2 regions of the Exiguobacterium sp. s6 genome follow, and region 1 is predicted to be linked to the other one. Evidence: a T-box and tRNA genes for the amino acid it is inferred to sense, from the RefSeq annotation. Region 1 holds a T-box; the other holds one or more tRNA genes.

The links. The T-box of region 1 lies ahead of KNP75_RS09900 (valine--tRNA ligase). A T-box ahead of a tRNA ligase gene usually reads a tRNA of that ligase, here a tRNA-Val.
Region 2: it has a tRNA-Val gene. The T-box ahead of KNP75_RS09900 (valine--tRNA ligase) is inferred to sense a tRNA for this amino acid. The anticodon was not compared.

Annotation. Positions count from the first base shown of each region.
Region 1 covers NZ_JACSLN010000001.1:1,912,799-1,919,891, reverse strand. Annotated here, with positions in the region: gene hemB (porphobilinogen synthase) at 1-748, shown strand, start outside; gene hemL (glutamate-1-semialdehyde 2,1-aminomutase) at 745-2,049, shown strand; T-box leader at 2,097-2,317, shown strand; gene KNP75_RS09900 (valine--tRNA ligase) at 2,373-5,024, shown strand; gene KNP75_RS09895 (hypothetical protein) at 5,117-5,905, shown strand; gene KNP75_RS09890 (hypothetical protein) at 5,924-6,100, opposite strand; gene KNP75_RS09885 (hypothetical protein) at 6,097-6,297, opposite strand; gene KNP75_RS09880 (hypothetical protein) at 6,294-6,470, opposite strand; gene KNP75_RS09875 (protein adenylyltransferase SelO) at 6,558-7,093, opposite strand, start outside.
Region 2 covers NZ_JACSLN010000003.1:126,563-133,655, reverse strand. Annotated here, with positions in the region: gene KNP75_RS13440 (DMT family transporter) at 1-115, shown strand, start outside; gene KNP75_RS13435 (DMT family transporter) at 112-426, shown strand; gene KNP75_RS13430 (GNAT family N-acetyltransferase) at 494-1,051, shown strand; tRNA gene KNP75_RS13425 (tRNA-Val) at 1,138-1,210, shown strand; gene KNP75_RS13420 (DUF554 domain-containing protein) at 1,369-2,073, shown strand; gene KNP75_RS13415 (FeoB-associated Cys-rich membrane protein) at 2,120-2,317, opposite strand; gene feoB (ferrous iron transport protein B) at 2,333-4,309, opposite strand; gene KNP75_RS13405 (FeoA family protein) at 4,306-4,542, opposite strand; gene KNP75_RS13400 (pyrroline-5-carboxylate reductase family protein) at 4,729-5,526, opposite strand; gene yidD (membrane protein insertion efficiency factor YidD) at 5,732-6,001, shown strand; gene KNP75_RS13390 (alanine/glycine:cation symporter family protein) at 6,133-7,093, shown strand, end outside.

The DNA of each region.
Region 1 (7,093 bases):
CGGCGTGCCGGAACATAAAGACCCGGAAGGTACGGAAGCGTATCATGACCACGGCATCGTCCAAGAAGCGATCCGTAAAGTGAAAGAGTGGGCGCCACAGCTCACGGTCATCGCCGACACGTGCCTATGCGAATACACGTCGACGGGCCACTGCGGCATCGTGAAGAACGGTGACGTCGATAACGACGCGTCGCTACCGCTTCACGTCCAGACGGCGATCACGCAAGCGCAAGCGGGCGCTGACATCATCGCGCCGAGCTCGATGATGGATGGCTTCGTCGCCGCGATCCGTGAAGGGCTCGACCAAAACGGATTCAACCATATCCCAATCATGAGTTACGGCGTCAAGTACGCATCGGCGTACTACGGACCGTTCCGTGACGCAGCCCAATCGGCACCTGGTGAAGGCGACCGCAAAGGCTATCAGATGGACCCGGCGAACCGCCGTGAAGCGTTCCGTGAATCACAATCGGACGTCGAGCAAGGCGCCGACTTCATGATCGTCAAACCGGCGCTCGCGTTCATGGACATCATCCGTGACATGCGCGACTCGCTCGATATGCCGATCGTGGCGTATAACGTGAGTGGAGAGTACGCCATGGTCAAAGCGGCTGCTTTGAACGACTGGGTCGATGAGCAACGCATCGTCATGGAGACGATGGTCGGCTTCAAACGGGCCGGTGCGGACCTCATCGTCACGTATTTCGCAAAAGACGTCTGTCGCTATTTGGAAGGAGACTACGCATGACCTACAAACAAACACGCTCAGAAGCGGCGTTCGAACAAGCACGTCCGCTCATGCCGGGCGGGGTGAACAGCCCGGTCCGTGCCTATAAATCAGTCGGCATGACGCCAATCTTCGCTGAACGCGGTGAAGGCTCACGCGTCTACGATATCGATGGCAACGAATATATCGACTACGTCCTCTCATGGGGACCACTCATCCTCGGCCACCGTGACCCGGTCGTCACGAAGGCGATTCAAGAGCAAGCCGAGAAAGGCTGGACGTTCGGGACGCCGACCGAGCTGGAGACGAAAATGGCCGAGCTCGTCATCGAGCGCGTCCCATCGATCGAGATGGTGCGCATGGTCAACTCGGGTACGGAAGCGACGATGGCGGCACTTCGCCTCGCGCGCGGCTACACGGGCAAGACGAAAATCTTGAAGTTCGAAGGCTGCTACCACGGTCACGGCGACTCGCTCCTCATCAAGGCCGGTTCGGGCGTCGCGACGCTCGGTCTCCCGGACTCACCGGGCGTGCCGAAAGACTTGGCGAGCCAGACGCTCACGGTGCCGTACAACGACTTGGATGCCCTTCGCGTCGCCTTCGAGAAGTTTGGTGACGACATCGCTGGGGTCATCGTCGAACCGGCGGCCGGCAACATGGGCTTCGTGCCACCGCAACCTGGATTCCTTGAAGGACTCCGCGAGATCACGGAACAATACGGCGCGCTCCTCATCTTTGACGAGGTCATGACCGGGTTCCGGGTCGGCTACAACTGTGCCCAAGGTTATTTCGGTGTGACGCCGGATTTGACATGTCTCGGGAAAGTCATCGGCGGCGGCCTTCCGGTCGGTGCCTACGGCGGGAAACGCGAGATTATGGAACAAATCGCGCCGCAAGGACCGATTTACCAGGCGGGGACGCTCTCAGGGAACCCGCTCGCGATGATCGCCGGCTACACGACGCTGTCGCAACTCAAGCCTGAGCACTACGCCGAGTTCGAACGCAAAGCGGACCGTCTCGCTGAAGGCTACACGAAAGCGGCCGAGAAGTATAACATCCCGCACGACACGAACCGGGCTGGCTCGATGTTCGGATTCTTCTTCACGAACGAGAAAGTAACGAACTTCGAGAAGGCGAAGACGGCGAACCTCGACTTGTTCCGCGCTTACTATCAGAAGATGGCGGCGCGCGGCGTGTTCTTGCCACCGTCACAGTTCGAAGGATTGTTCCTCTCGACCGTGCACACGGACGAAGATATCGACCAGACGCTCGCAGCGGTCGACGCGACGTTCAAAGAGTTGCAACAAGAGTTTTCACTGTAATCTTGACGGAAACAGCTTCTGTCGCTACAATTGTTTAACAGATACGATTAAAAGCTACGATGAGGAATATTACGCCAACAACATCCTTTTTCAGAGACGCGGCCGCTTGGTGCGAGGCCGCGAAGGATGGGGCGGAAGTCGCCTCGGAGCTGACCTTTTGAACGAAGTAGGAAGGTCCGGTCCATCGACCGTTATTCGATTTTGAGGGCGCCACCTGTTGGCGAACTAAGGTGGTACCGCGGAAGATACGGCTTCTTTCGTCCTTAGCGTTAAGGACGAGAGTAGCCGTTTTTTTGTCCACATTATTAGAGGAGGTTGGGCATATGGCCAACGAGACAAACGAAATCACCATGCCGACGAAGTACGATCCAAGTGCGACGGAAGCGAAATGGTATGACTACTGGTTAGAGAACGACGTATTTAAAGCAGACGAGGATGATTCAAAACAGCCGTACACGATCGTCATCCCGCCACCGAACGTCACGGGGAAACTTCACCTCGGACACGCGTGGGACACGACGCTCCAAGATTTATTGACGCGCCTCAAGCGCATGCAAGGCTATGACGTCCTCTGGCTCCCAGGGATGGACCACGCCGGTATCGCGACACAAGCGAAAGTCGAACAGAAGCTCCGTGAGGACGGCATCATGCGCTATGACCTCGGACGCGAGATGTTCCTCGAGAAGACGTGGGAATGGAAAGACGAGTACGCGGACACGATTCGGGCCCAATGGTCAAAACTTGGTCTCGGTCTCGACTACTCACGTGAGCGTTTCACGCTCGACGAAGGACTTTCGAAAGCGGTCCAAGAAGTATTCGTCCGTCTCTATGAGAAGGGCTTGATTTACCGCGGCGAGTATATCGTCAACTGGGACCCGGCGCAAAAGACGGCCGTCTCGGATATCGAAGTCATCTATCAAGAAGTCGAAGGCGCATTCTACCACATGAAGTACCCGCTCGCTGACGGCTCAGGCCACATCGAGATCGCGACGACACGTCCGGAGACGATGCTCGGCGATACGGCTGTTGCCGTCAACCCGAAAGACGAGCGCTACGCGCACCTCGTCGGCAAGACGATCATGCTTCCGGTCATGAACCGTGAGATCCCGATCGTCGCTGACGACTACGTCGACATGGAGTTCGGTACAGGTTGCGTCAAGATCACACCGGCGCACGACCCGAACGACTTCGAGATCGGGAACCGCCACGAGCTCCCGCGTATCCTCGTCATGGACGAAGGTGGCAAGATGAACGAGAACGCAGGCAAGTACGAAGGGCTCGACCGCTTCGAATGCCGCAAGCAACTCGTGAAAGATTTGGAAGCAGACGGCACGCTCGTCAAAATCGAGCCGCACACGCACTCGGTCGGCCACTCGGAACGTTCAGGCGCGGTCATCGAACCGTATCTTTCGAAACAGTGGTTCGTCGACATGGAGCCGCTCGCGAAAGCAGCGCTCGAAGCACAAGGACATGACGATACGAAAGTCAACTTCGTCCCAGAGCGGTTCGAAGGCACATACCTCCGTTGGATGGAGAACATCCGCGATTGGTGTATCAGCCGCCAACTCTGGTGGGGCCACCGCATCCCGGCTTGGTACCATAACGAGACAGGAGAGATCTATGTAGGGAAAGAAGCACCGGCTGACAGTGAGAACTGGCACCAAGACGAAGACGTGCTCGACACATGGTTCTCGTCAGCGCTCTGGCCGTTCTCGACGATGGGCTGGCCGGACACGGACTCGGCAGACTTCAAACGTTACTTCCCGACGAGCGCGCTCGTCACGGGTTACGACATCATCTTCTTCTGGGTATCGCGCATGATCTTCCAATCGCTCGAGTTCACTGGGAAGCAGCCGTTCAACGACGTGCTCATCCACGGTCTCATCCGCGACTCGGAAGGCCGCAAAATGTCGAAATCGCTCGGAAACGGCGTCGACCCGATGGAAGTCATCGACCAATACGGCGCGGACTCGCTCCGCTGGTTCCTCCTCACAGGATCGACACCAGGGAACGACCTTCGCTTCTATTGGGAGAAAATCGAATCGACATGGAACTTCGCGAACAAGATTTGGAACGCGAGCCGTTTCGCCCTCATGAACATGGACGGCATGAAGTACGAGGATATCGATTTGTCAGGTGAGAAGACGCTCGCTGACAAGTGGATTCTCACGCGCTTGAACGATACGATCGACCAAGTGACGCGTCTCGTCGACAAGTACGAGTTCGGCGAAGCCGGCCGTTACTTGTACAACTTCATTTGGGAAGAGTTCTGTAACTGGTACATCGAGATGGCGAAACTCACGCTCTACGGTGAGGACGAGGCGGCGAAAGCGACGACACGATCAGTGCTCGCCTACACGCTCGACTCGATCATGCGTCTCATGCATCCGTTCATGCCGTTCCTCACAGAGGAGATCTGGCAGCACTTGCCACACGAAGGCGACTCGATCGTCCGTGCGAGCTACCCGACACGCCGCGACGAGCTCCACTTCGCGGACTCAGTACCAGCGTTTGAAGCGGTCATGAACGTCATCCGTTCGGTCCGTAACATCCGTTCGGAAGTGAACGCACCGATGTCGAAACCGATTCAGCTCTTCATCGCGACGAGTGACGACACGACGCAAGGTTACTTGAGCGAAAACGAAGCGACGATCGGCAAGTTCACGAACGCGACCGAGCTCGAAATCGGACGCGGCTTGGCGGCTCCTGACAAGTCGATGTCGGCCATCATGACGGGTGCGGAACTGTTCATCCCGCTCGCCGACCTCATCAACTTCGAAGAAGAGATCGCCCGTCTTGAGAAAGAAGTGGCGAAGTACGAGAAGGAAGTCGAGCGCGTTCAGAAGAAACTCGGCAACCCAGGCTTCACTGGCAAGGCACCGGCTCACGTCATCGACGAAGAGAAGGCGAAAGAGAAAGACTACCTCGACAAGCGTGACGCAGTTCGCGCCCGTTTGGAAGAGTTGCGTAAATAATAAATCAACCTTCTTTGGAGATTATCTCCGAAGAAGGTTTTTTTGTCGTTTGGTGGAATTTAGGAGAGGAGACGATGTAAAGGTGGAGTGACATGAGACGAATCGGAATGATGTTAGGTTTGGCTGTGATGGGATTGAGTGGGTGTGTGGCGGAACGAGCTGAACCGATCGAACCGATGGAATCAAAAATCATGGTTAGCGTGAACAAAGAAGAGATGGATTCATCCGTTTCCGATGTTGAGGAAACGACGGCGAAAGAAGTGTTCGGTTCGATCATCGAGGACGTGCCGAAAGGGACTGTTCGACTACTCGATGCGGTCACGGCCCAATACACGCTTCAATATACGGATGGCACGTCCGAACGACCGTCGAGAGACGGCGTCTTCTATGAAATGGTCATCGATGACCTCGGGCTCATCGCCATCCAGTTACCAAACCGCGACGATGCGTTTGGTGTATTCAACTACTCCCGAAACGAAGAGTGGGCGTTGCATGGCATCCAAAATATTACGATTCCCGAGACGGCCGTAAAAGTCCGTCACGGGTTGGATCTGTCCGAAGAGGAGCTCTTTGTCGCCCACCTCAAGATGGATCAGCTGGAGCGACCGGTGGAGATGTGGACGTTGTATGATGAGACGCAGCGCATCACGATTTTGTCGACTGATGCGTCCAGTGTGGCGGACGGAGAATTGATTGAGCGGCGAGACGTTTCAAATGAGCGGTATCGCTTGGATCAACCGGAAGGGAGAGGCTTGTTTTATCTGAATCAAGGCAAGCTCATCGTTTTGACGGGTGATGTGTCGGAAGAAGTGTTGCTCAAACTCTCTGACTCATTACCGGAGGCGTCGGTGGTGGATTTTCCGCTGAAGCAATCCGAATAAAGTAACGAACCCCCGCCATCAAGAATGATGTTCGGGGGTTCGTTTGCGTCCAATGTGGATGATGCCAAATAGGGCGATGGCAATCAAGATGTGAAAGATGAACGGTTGAGTATGGCCAATGCGGAATAGATGAATCGCATAGACGACATAAAGGATGCTTCCGAATCCTAGTAAGATGGAATAAAGAACCTTCATACGTCCTCTTCCTCCGGTTCTGTCCAAAACGGAAGGCGATCGGTCGTCACGAAGTAAGACGACGTGAGCAGGACACCGATCGCAAGGCCAGTCAATTGCGACTGAATCGGCTGACTTGTCAACGACAGATAAAAACTGTAGACGAGGTATGAAGTTGAACTTACGATGATTGTCATGAGCAAGAGTGTCATTTTCATTTTGTTTCACTCCATTCGAGCTCGTTCAAATGCTTCATGAACTGGACAAGCGAGACACCTAGGAAGAAAGCCGGCATCGTCCAGACCCAATTGCTTAGAAACGGACCTTGCCAGAGATCGAGCGAAATCATGCAGGCAAAGCCTAACGAAATAAGTGAAGCGAGTAATCGCATCATAAAACCTCCCAACGGACTTTGTCTATTCTACGTGGCGAATAGCCAAAAGGTTCCAAAAAAACCATCCCGCGAAAGCGAGACGGTTCATGTGCCACAAAACGTCTGATATGGATACGTCCGTGGCGGTCCAGGTGAGACATAGCGTCCATAGTCGGCTTCGTAATCGTACGGCTTTCGCAATACGTCGAGCAGTGCATGGGTCGGTTTGAAGTCACCGCGTTCGGCTGCCATGAGGGCGGCCTCGACGTGATGGTTGCGCGGGATGACGGCCGGGTTGTGCTGACGCATAAGCCGGGTGACGTCCTCATCAGGGAGACCTTGTTCCCCGAGTCGTTTCCGCCAAGCTGCGAGCCACGCCTTGCCGTCATCTCGATTGGCGAACGCAAGGGAATCTGTATCGCCGAGTGTAAGGGCACGGAACGTGTTCGTGAAGTCGGCCTCGGTTTCCATCATGAGCCGGAGCAATTCGTCCGTCAGTGCGTCGTCTCCGTCTTTTCGCACGTAGAGTCCGATTTTATGGGCGAGCCCAGTGAAATACGCCTCTTTATACGTTTCCGTGTAGTCGTTCAACAGTTTGTTGGCGATATCGACGGCCTTTTCTTGTGTGTCAGCGAGGAGCG
Region 2 (7,093 bases), on a different contig from region 1:
CGTCGGGGCGCTCTTGTTCGACGAGGCGCTCACCGGGATGAAGCTCGTCTTTATCATCACGCTTCTGATCGGTGTGGTCGGACTGAAACAAGTGACGGGAGGTGAGTCGGCATGAGTTGGGTATTTTTGATTGGTGCGGGTCTTGCTGAGATGATGGCCGTCTTTTGGATGGGTAAATCAAAAGGCTATCAGATTGTTAAATGGTCGATCTTGTCGGTCGGAACGTTTGCCTTGAGCTTTTATTTGTTGTCGCGTTCGCTCGAGACGCTCCCGCTCGGATTGGCGTATTCGATTTGGGTCGGGATTGGGGCGGCCGGCGGGGTCATGCTCGGCATGCTGTACTTGAACGAATCCCGGGACCGGTGGCGTATCTTCTTCTTATTGCTTATTATCGGTAGTGTCATCGGATTGAAAGTTGTCGCATGATCAGGATTAGCTTCGAATAAAAACGGGAATTGAATAGTTCAGACTGTGAACGAAAGGGGCGGGGACGATGAGTCATATCAAACTGCAATCCGAGCGTCTACGACTCGAACCTTACACGATTGCTGATTTTTATTTCGTGAAATCGCTACTCCAAGATCCGCGCGTGATGCGTTTTATTAGCCCGGACGGAAAGCCATATACGGATGAACAGACGATCGAGTGGTTCGAGCGCCAGTTGGCCCGCTATCAGACGGGTCGTCAAACCGGGTTGCTCAAATTGATGTCGCATGAAAATGACGAGCCGATTGGTCATGCCGGCACGTTGCTCCATGAACTCGACGGCACGATTGAACTTGAAGTCGGATATTGGTTGGCGCCGAAGCATTGGCATATGGGCTACGGACGCGAGGCAGCGGCTCGTCTTATGCGTCATGCGTTCGAAGAAGGTGAGAAAGAGATCATTTCCTTGATTCATCCGGATAACGTCCCATCGCAACGGGTCGCGAAAGCGAACGGACTGCATTGGGACCGTGACACTGAGTATCAAGGCATGCTCGTCTCTGTCTATGCCGGTGATTTAGAGCGGTTATGCCGCCATATGAAACGGGAAGAAATGACGCGTTAAAAAAAAGTAAAAAAGTTTTAAAAAACAGTTGCCAAGGCATTAGTTTCTTGATATATTAATAGTGTCCTTAAGAGAGGACACGACCTGATTCTGTAGCTCAGCTGGGAGAGCGCTACCTTGACAGGGTAGAGGTCGCTGGTTCGAGCCCAGTCAGAATCACTTGGGTGCCAAACCCGATGCGAAACCCATAGGAACGTGGGTTTCCGCGATGCCACTTCTTGCGAGAAGTGGCTTTTTTTTGTTTTTCTTTCAATTGACAGTCTACATACACAGTTGGTATATTCCTCTCAATACATACAGAAACGGGGAATATTACAATGGTCTTAACCGGAACAATCGTCAACGCGGCGTTGATCGTGATTGGCACATTACTTGGACTTTTATTTCACCGCATCCCCGAACGAATGAAAGAGACGGTCACCGCAGCCATCGGTCTCGCCGTCGTCTTGCTTGGGATTCAAATGGGGATGAAGAGTGAGAACTTTTTAATCGTCATCGGCAGTCTCGTCATCGGGGCGGCGTTCGGTGAATGGTGGAAGCTCGATGAGAAGTTGAACGAGGTCGGCTATCAATTGGAACGTCGACTCGGCGGTAAGAGCAAGTCGAGTATCGCCGAAGGCTTCATCACGGCGACGCTCATCTTCGTCATCGGGGCGATGGCCGTCATCGGGGCACTCGACAGTGGATTGCGCGGGGATCATGATGTCCTCTATACAAAAGGATTGATTGACGGCTTCACGGCACTCGTCCTTAGCTCGACGCTAGGGATTGGGGTCATGTTCTCGGCCGTCCCGGTTCTCTTATACCAAGGGGCAATCGCCTTGCTCGCCATCCAAATCATGAAGTTTATCCCGGAATCGCTCATGGATGACTTTATTTTAGAAATGACAGCGACCGGCGGCGTCATGATCGTCGCAATCGGTTTAAATTTGGTCGGCATCACTCGGATTCGCGTCGCGAATCTATTGCCGGGGATTTTGATGGTCGCCATCATCGTCACCGTGTTACATATCTTTCAATGAACAAATGGACGGGCGCAAAAAACGCGCCCGTCCATTTTTGTATAGGTCATGACTTTTTTGAGTTGGAACGTAAAGCCTCGGTGATGAGTTGATCCCAGTCGGCGGCCTCACAGGATGATGTGCACGTCGGTTTGATCTCACAAGTGGCACATTTCCCGCCTTTTGCTTTTCGTGTGTATCGATAAAGCGCATAAACGGCGTATCCGAAGACGCCAAGGCCAATCAATGGATCAAATAAAGACATCTCATTTCCTCCTTGTCACGAAAATCCGAGTAGACGGCCGATTTGGTAGATGAGCAACGATACGACATACGCCACGCCTAATCCGTAAAGGCTAGCGACCCATGTCAGCTTGGCGCTTCCTACCTCACGCCGAATGACAGCAACGGTCGCCAGGCACGGCACATAAAGCAAGACGAACGCCATGAAGCTATACGCGCTCAACGGAGTGAACACGGGAAATAATGAAGCCGACAAATCGGATTCACTGACCGCATAGATGATCGCCATCGTCGAAACGACGACTTCTTTCGCCAAAAAACCGGTGATGAGTGCAGCGCCCGCTTGCCATGTCCCAAATCCGAGCGGTACCAACAACGTCGCGATGACGCCACCGACCATGGCGAGAAAACTCTCGTCCATCGGCACGTCGAACCCATTTGGGCCGGAATAAGCGAGCAACCAAATGAAGACGGAACCTCCAAAGATGAACGTACCGGCTTTTCGGACGAACCCTTTTGCTTTTTGCCACGTGCTGCGCCAAAGCGTCAACCCCTGAGGGACCCGGTAAGGAGGTTGTTCGACGATAAAGAGGCTATTTTGGTCTTCTGCGGCCAAGAGGGACGTAAAAATTTTAGCGATGATCAATGCCAAGATGATTCCTAACATATAGAGCGACAGGACGACGAGCGCTTGATTCGATGCAAAAAAGCTAGCAGCAAAGACAGCGTAAATTGGTAGACGTGCAGAGCAAGACATGAACGGTGAAATGAATATCGTCACCAGCCGTTCGCGCTCCTCCTCGATCGTTCGGGCGGCCATGATGCCCGGGACGTTGCAGCCGAAGCCGATGATCATCGGGATGAAGCTTTTCCCGTTCAGTCCAACGAGTTGCATGAAACGATCCATGACGATGGCGACGCGCGCCATATACCCTGAGTCCTCTAAGAATGAGATGAAGAAAAAGAGCACAAAGATTTGCGGCACGAAGACGAGGACGCCGCCGACACCGGCGATCACACCTTCGATGATCAACGCCTGGATGAAGGACGAGGTCCCGAGCGTTTGTAACAACCAGCTCGTTCCCGATGTGAGGGGACCGGTCAACAATCCATCCAATACATCGGATAAGGGCGCGCCGACCCAGTTGAACGTGATATGGAACAAGCTATAGAGCACCGCGAAGAAAATCGGTAAACCCCAGATCGGATGTGTGACGACGGCATCGATGCGATCAGTCAGCGTGACGCGCCGGGTATTCCGTTCCTCGACGACGTGCTGACGAACGTCTTTCGTCCACTCGCGTCTTCGTTCCGTGATATGGGCATGAGCGAAGCGACCGAGTTTCATTTCCAACGTCTTTCGAATCGCGAGGACGGTTGGTGCTGAAGACTCAAGTAGCTCGGAAATGACGCGGTTTCCAGCCAAGTATTGGACAGCGACCCAGCGGTCACGGTCGGAGCGGCCGGTCGCGTCCAAAATTTGTTGAATCGCTCGTTCGGTATCTTGCCCGTAGTCAAGGATGAACGGGTCGCGTGGTTTCGATTGAAGCGAGGACAAAAGGACATCACAACCGGCTCCGGTGCGCGCTGTGATGGGGAAAATATCGACGTTCAACCGTTCGCGCAACCGTTCTAGATTGATGGTGATCCCCCGTCCTTCAGCGACATCGACCATGTTCAATCCGATTTGGAGCGGGCGCCCCATTTCGAGCAGCTGGAGCGTCAATTGTAAATTGCGTTCGAACTGTGAGGCGTCGATGATGTTGAACAGCCCATCGAACGATTCCTGTAACAGAAACCTCGAGACGATCGCTTCGTCAGCCGACAGAGGGTCTAAATCATAGACACCCGGCAAGTCGATTAACTGTCCGATGTTTCCATGCAATTGTCCGACTTTCTGTTCGACGGTAACGCCGGACCAGTTTCCGACGTGGGCGAAAGAACCTGTCAATCGATTGAACAATGACGTTTTTCCGGTATTCGGGTTCCCGATGAGGGCAATTCGTTGGGTCACGGGACGATCACCTCGATTTGTTCGGCGTCACAACGACGAATCGCAATCATTTGTTGATGTTCGATTTGTTCGATGGTGAGCGGCCCGGATAGGATGGCCCGACGTTTGATCCGTATGGAACAGCCCTCATAAAACCCTAAAGCGATCATGCGGCGGCGCAGACGATCATCAATTCTCGTCAAATCGGATATGAACACAGGCTGATGTAACGGAATGGCAAGTAGTGAACGCATTGAGATCTCTCCATATTCATTAAATGATAATTGTTCTCAATCAGTAGCATACCATGCCCTTTGTCGTTGAAAGTTCCTATAATATGTGGATTTTATGACTTATCGAGCATACGAAAGGAAACAAAAAAATGCCCGCTAGACGTCAGAACGTAACGTTCGACTTCTAGCGGGCATTTCATTCAATGGTTACGTTCTTTCAATCGGTGCGTCGATCGCTTCATGGTCTTCTTTCGCGCTTTCACGTAGTGCGGATGACATGACGTCAGCCAAGTCGCGTGTGCGAAGGACACCGACACCCCGATCGGTCGGACCGTCCGGCGCGGCCACATCTGCGATCAAGTCGTTCGTCGGCCGTGTCTCATGGAGGAGAAGCTCAGCTGATCCTTTCATCGCTTGGGCGACGATCTGACGGGCCGTCGTTTCGTCAAATCCTGCTTCCGTCAAGACCGGTGTCATCGACCCGACAATCTCGTAAAAGAAAGCGGGGCTACAACCGGCGGCGGCCATAAAGGCCGACATCGTCTTCGCATCAGTCACAGCTGTACGACCAACACGCTCAAACAAAGCCGTCGCGGTCTCGCGGACCGTATCATCGGTCTCGGGTCCGAACCAGAGCCCGGTCATCCCGTTTTGATAAGCCACTGGCGTATTCGGCATCGCGCAGACGGCAGGGAGACCTGACGCCTCTTCAATTTCGCTCGGTTCGATATGAGCCGCTACGGAGACGAGGAGCGGTGTGGTCCACGTCTTCGAGCTTACATATGGAAGCACCCCGTCCGGTTGCATCGCAAGGACGACAATGTCATACGCGTTGACATCCTCTTCGTCGACGATTTGCACGCCGAGCTCAGTGTGAAGTTCTGTAAGACGTGTCCGGTCACTCCGGTTCGTCATCGTGATTTGTTCAGGAGACAGACCTGAGGCTAACCATCCGCGGACGAGTGACTCGCTCATCGATCCTGCTCCTACCATTAAAATATTCATAATCGTCACCTCTTCATATAGATTCGGTCGTGTACATGTTGCCTATCATAACAAATGATGCGTCAAATAGCGCCTCTCGTGCTCAAATTGTAAAACAAAGGAAAAACGTGACACCGTCTTGTCACTGGATTGTCGCAGACGTCACGGATGACAAGTCGGACCGGTCGAGCTATCATGGCAGTAATCAATCAGGAGGCGATGAAACGTGAAACGAGTGTTAGTCCGGGGGATTCAAGGGTATCAACGCTTCATTTCTCCGTTGAAACCACCGACGTGTCGGTTTTATCCGAGTTGTTCGCATTATGGGATCGAGGCGATCGAGAAACATGGTGCACTCAAAGGTGGTTATTTGACGACGCGCCGGCTCATGCGTTGCCAACCGTTCCATTCGGGCGGGCTCGACTACGTGCCGGACGAGTTCGATTGGAAGGCGCCGTTACAACGTGAAAAACCCCCATCTCAGCGAGACGTCTAATCGACGGCTCGCTGTTTTAGATACAGCCCCTCTTTCTCTGACTTGTTTTATCACAATACTTTTGACAATCTTCTAAGTATTCTGAAAAAATAGAGGTGTACTCATTACATACGGGGAAAGGGGAATACAACATGGGTCAATCGTTCAGTGAACTCATCGGTACGATTTCAAACTTTGTGTGGGGACCACCGTTATTGATTTTGCTTGTGGGGACAGGCATTTATTTGACGGTACGTCTCGGGGGAATCCAAATCACGAAGTTGCCTTACGCATTGAAGCTCGCATTCTCTAAAAATCAGGACAAGTCATCGAAAGGGGACATCAGTCACTTCCAAGCACTCATGACCGCGCTCGCGGCTACGGTCGGTACGGGGAATATCGTCGGGGTCGCGACGGCCGTCGTGCTCGGTGGGCCAGGCGCGATCGTCTGGATGTGGGTATCCGGTTTCTTCGGAATGGCGACCAAATACGCGGAAGCCGTGCTCGCGGTCAAATATCGGGTCACTGATGAGCGGGGACAAATGGCTGGGGGACCAATGTATTACTTGGAGCGTGGCTTGAAACAGCGCTGGCTCGCCGTCGCCTTCGCGGGGTTTGCTTCCCTCGCGGCGTTCGGGATTGGAAACGGGGTACAGACGAATTCGGTGGCGATGGCACTCCAAACGACGTTTGATGTGCCGCTTTACGTATCCGGTATCTTGATCATGATCTTCACGGGTGCGGTCATCTTAGGTGGTGTCAAATCGATTGGACGCGTCGTCAGTTACTTCGTACCGGTCATGATCGTCTTTTATCTCGGCAGTGGATTATTGATTATGATTATGAACTATACGCTCATTCCAGATGCGATTTCACTCATCTTCAGCAGCACGTTAAGCGCCGAGGCAATTGGTGGAGGAGCGATCGGGGCGGCGATTCGTTACGGGGTGGCCCGCGGCGTCTTCTCGAACGAGGCTGGTCTTGGATCGGCCCCAATCGCGGCGGCAGCGGCCAAGACGGATATGCCAGGACGTCAGGCACTCGTCTCGATGACGCAAGTGTTCCTCGATACGCTCATCGTCTGTTCGGTCACAGGGATCACGCTCGTCATGG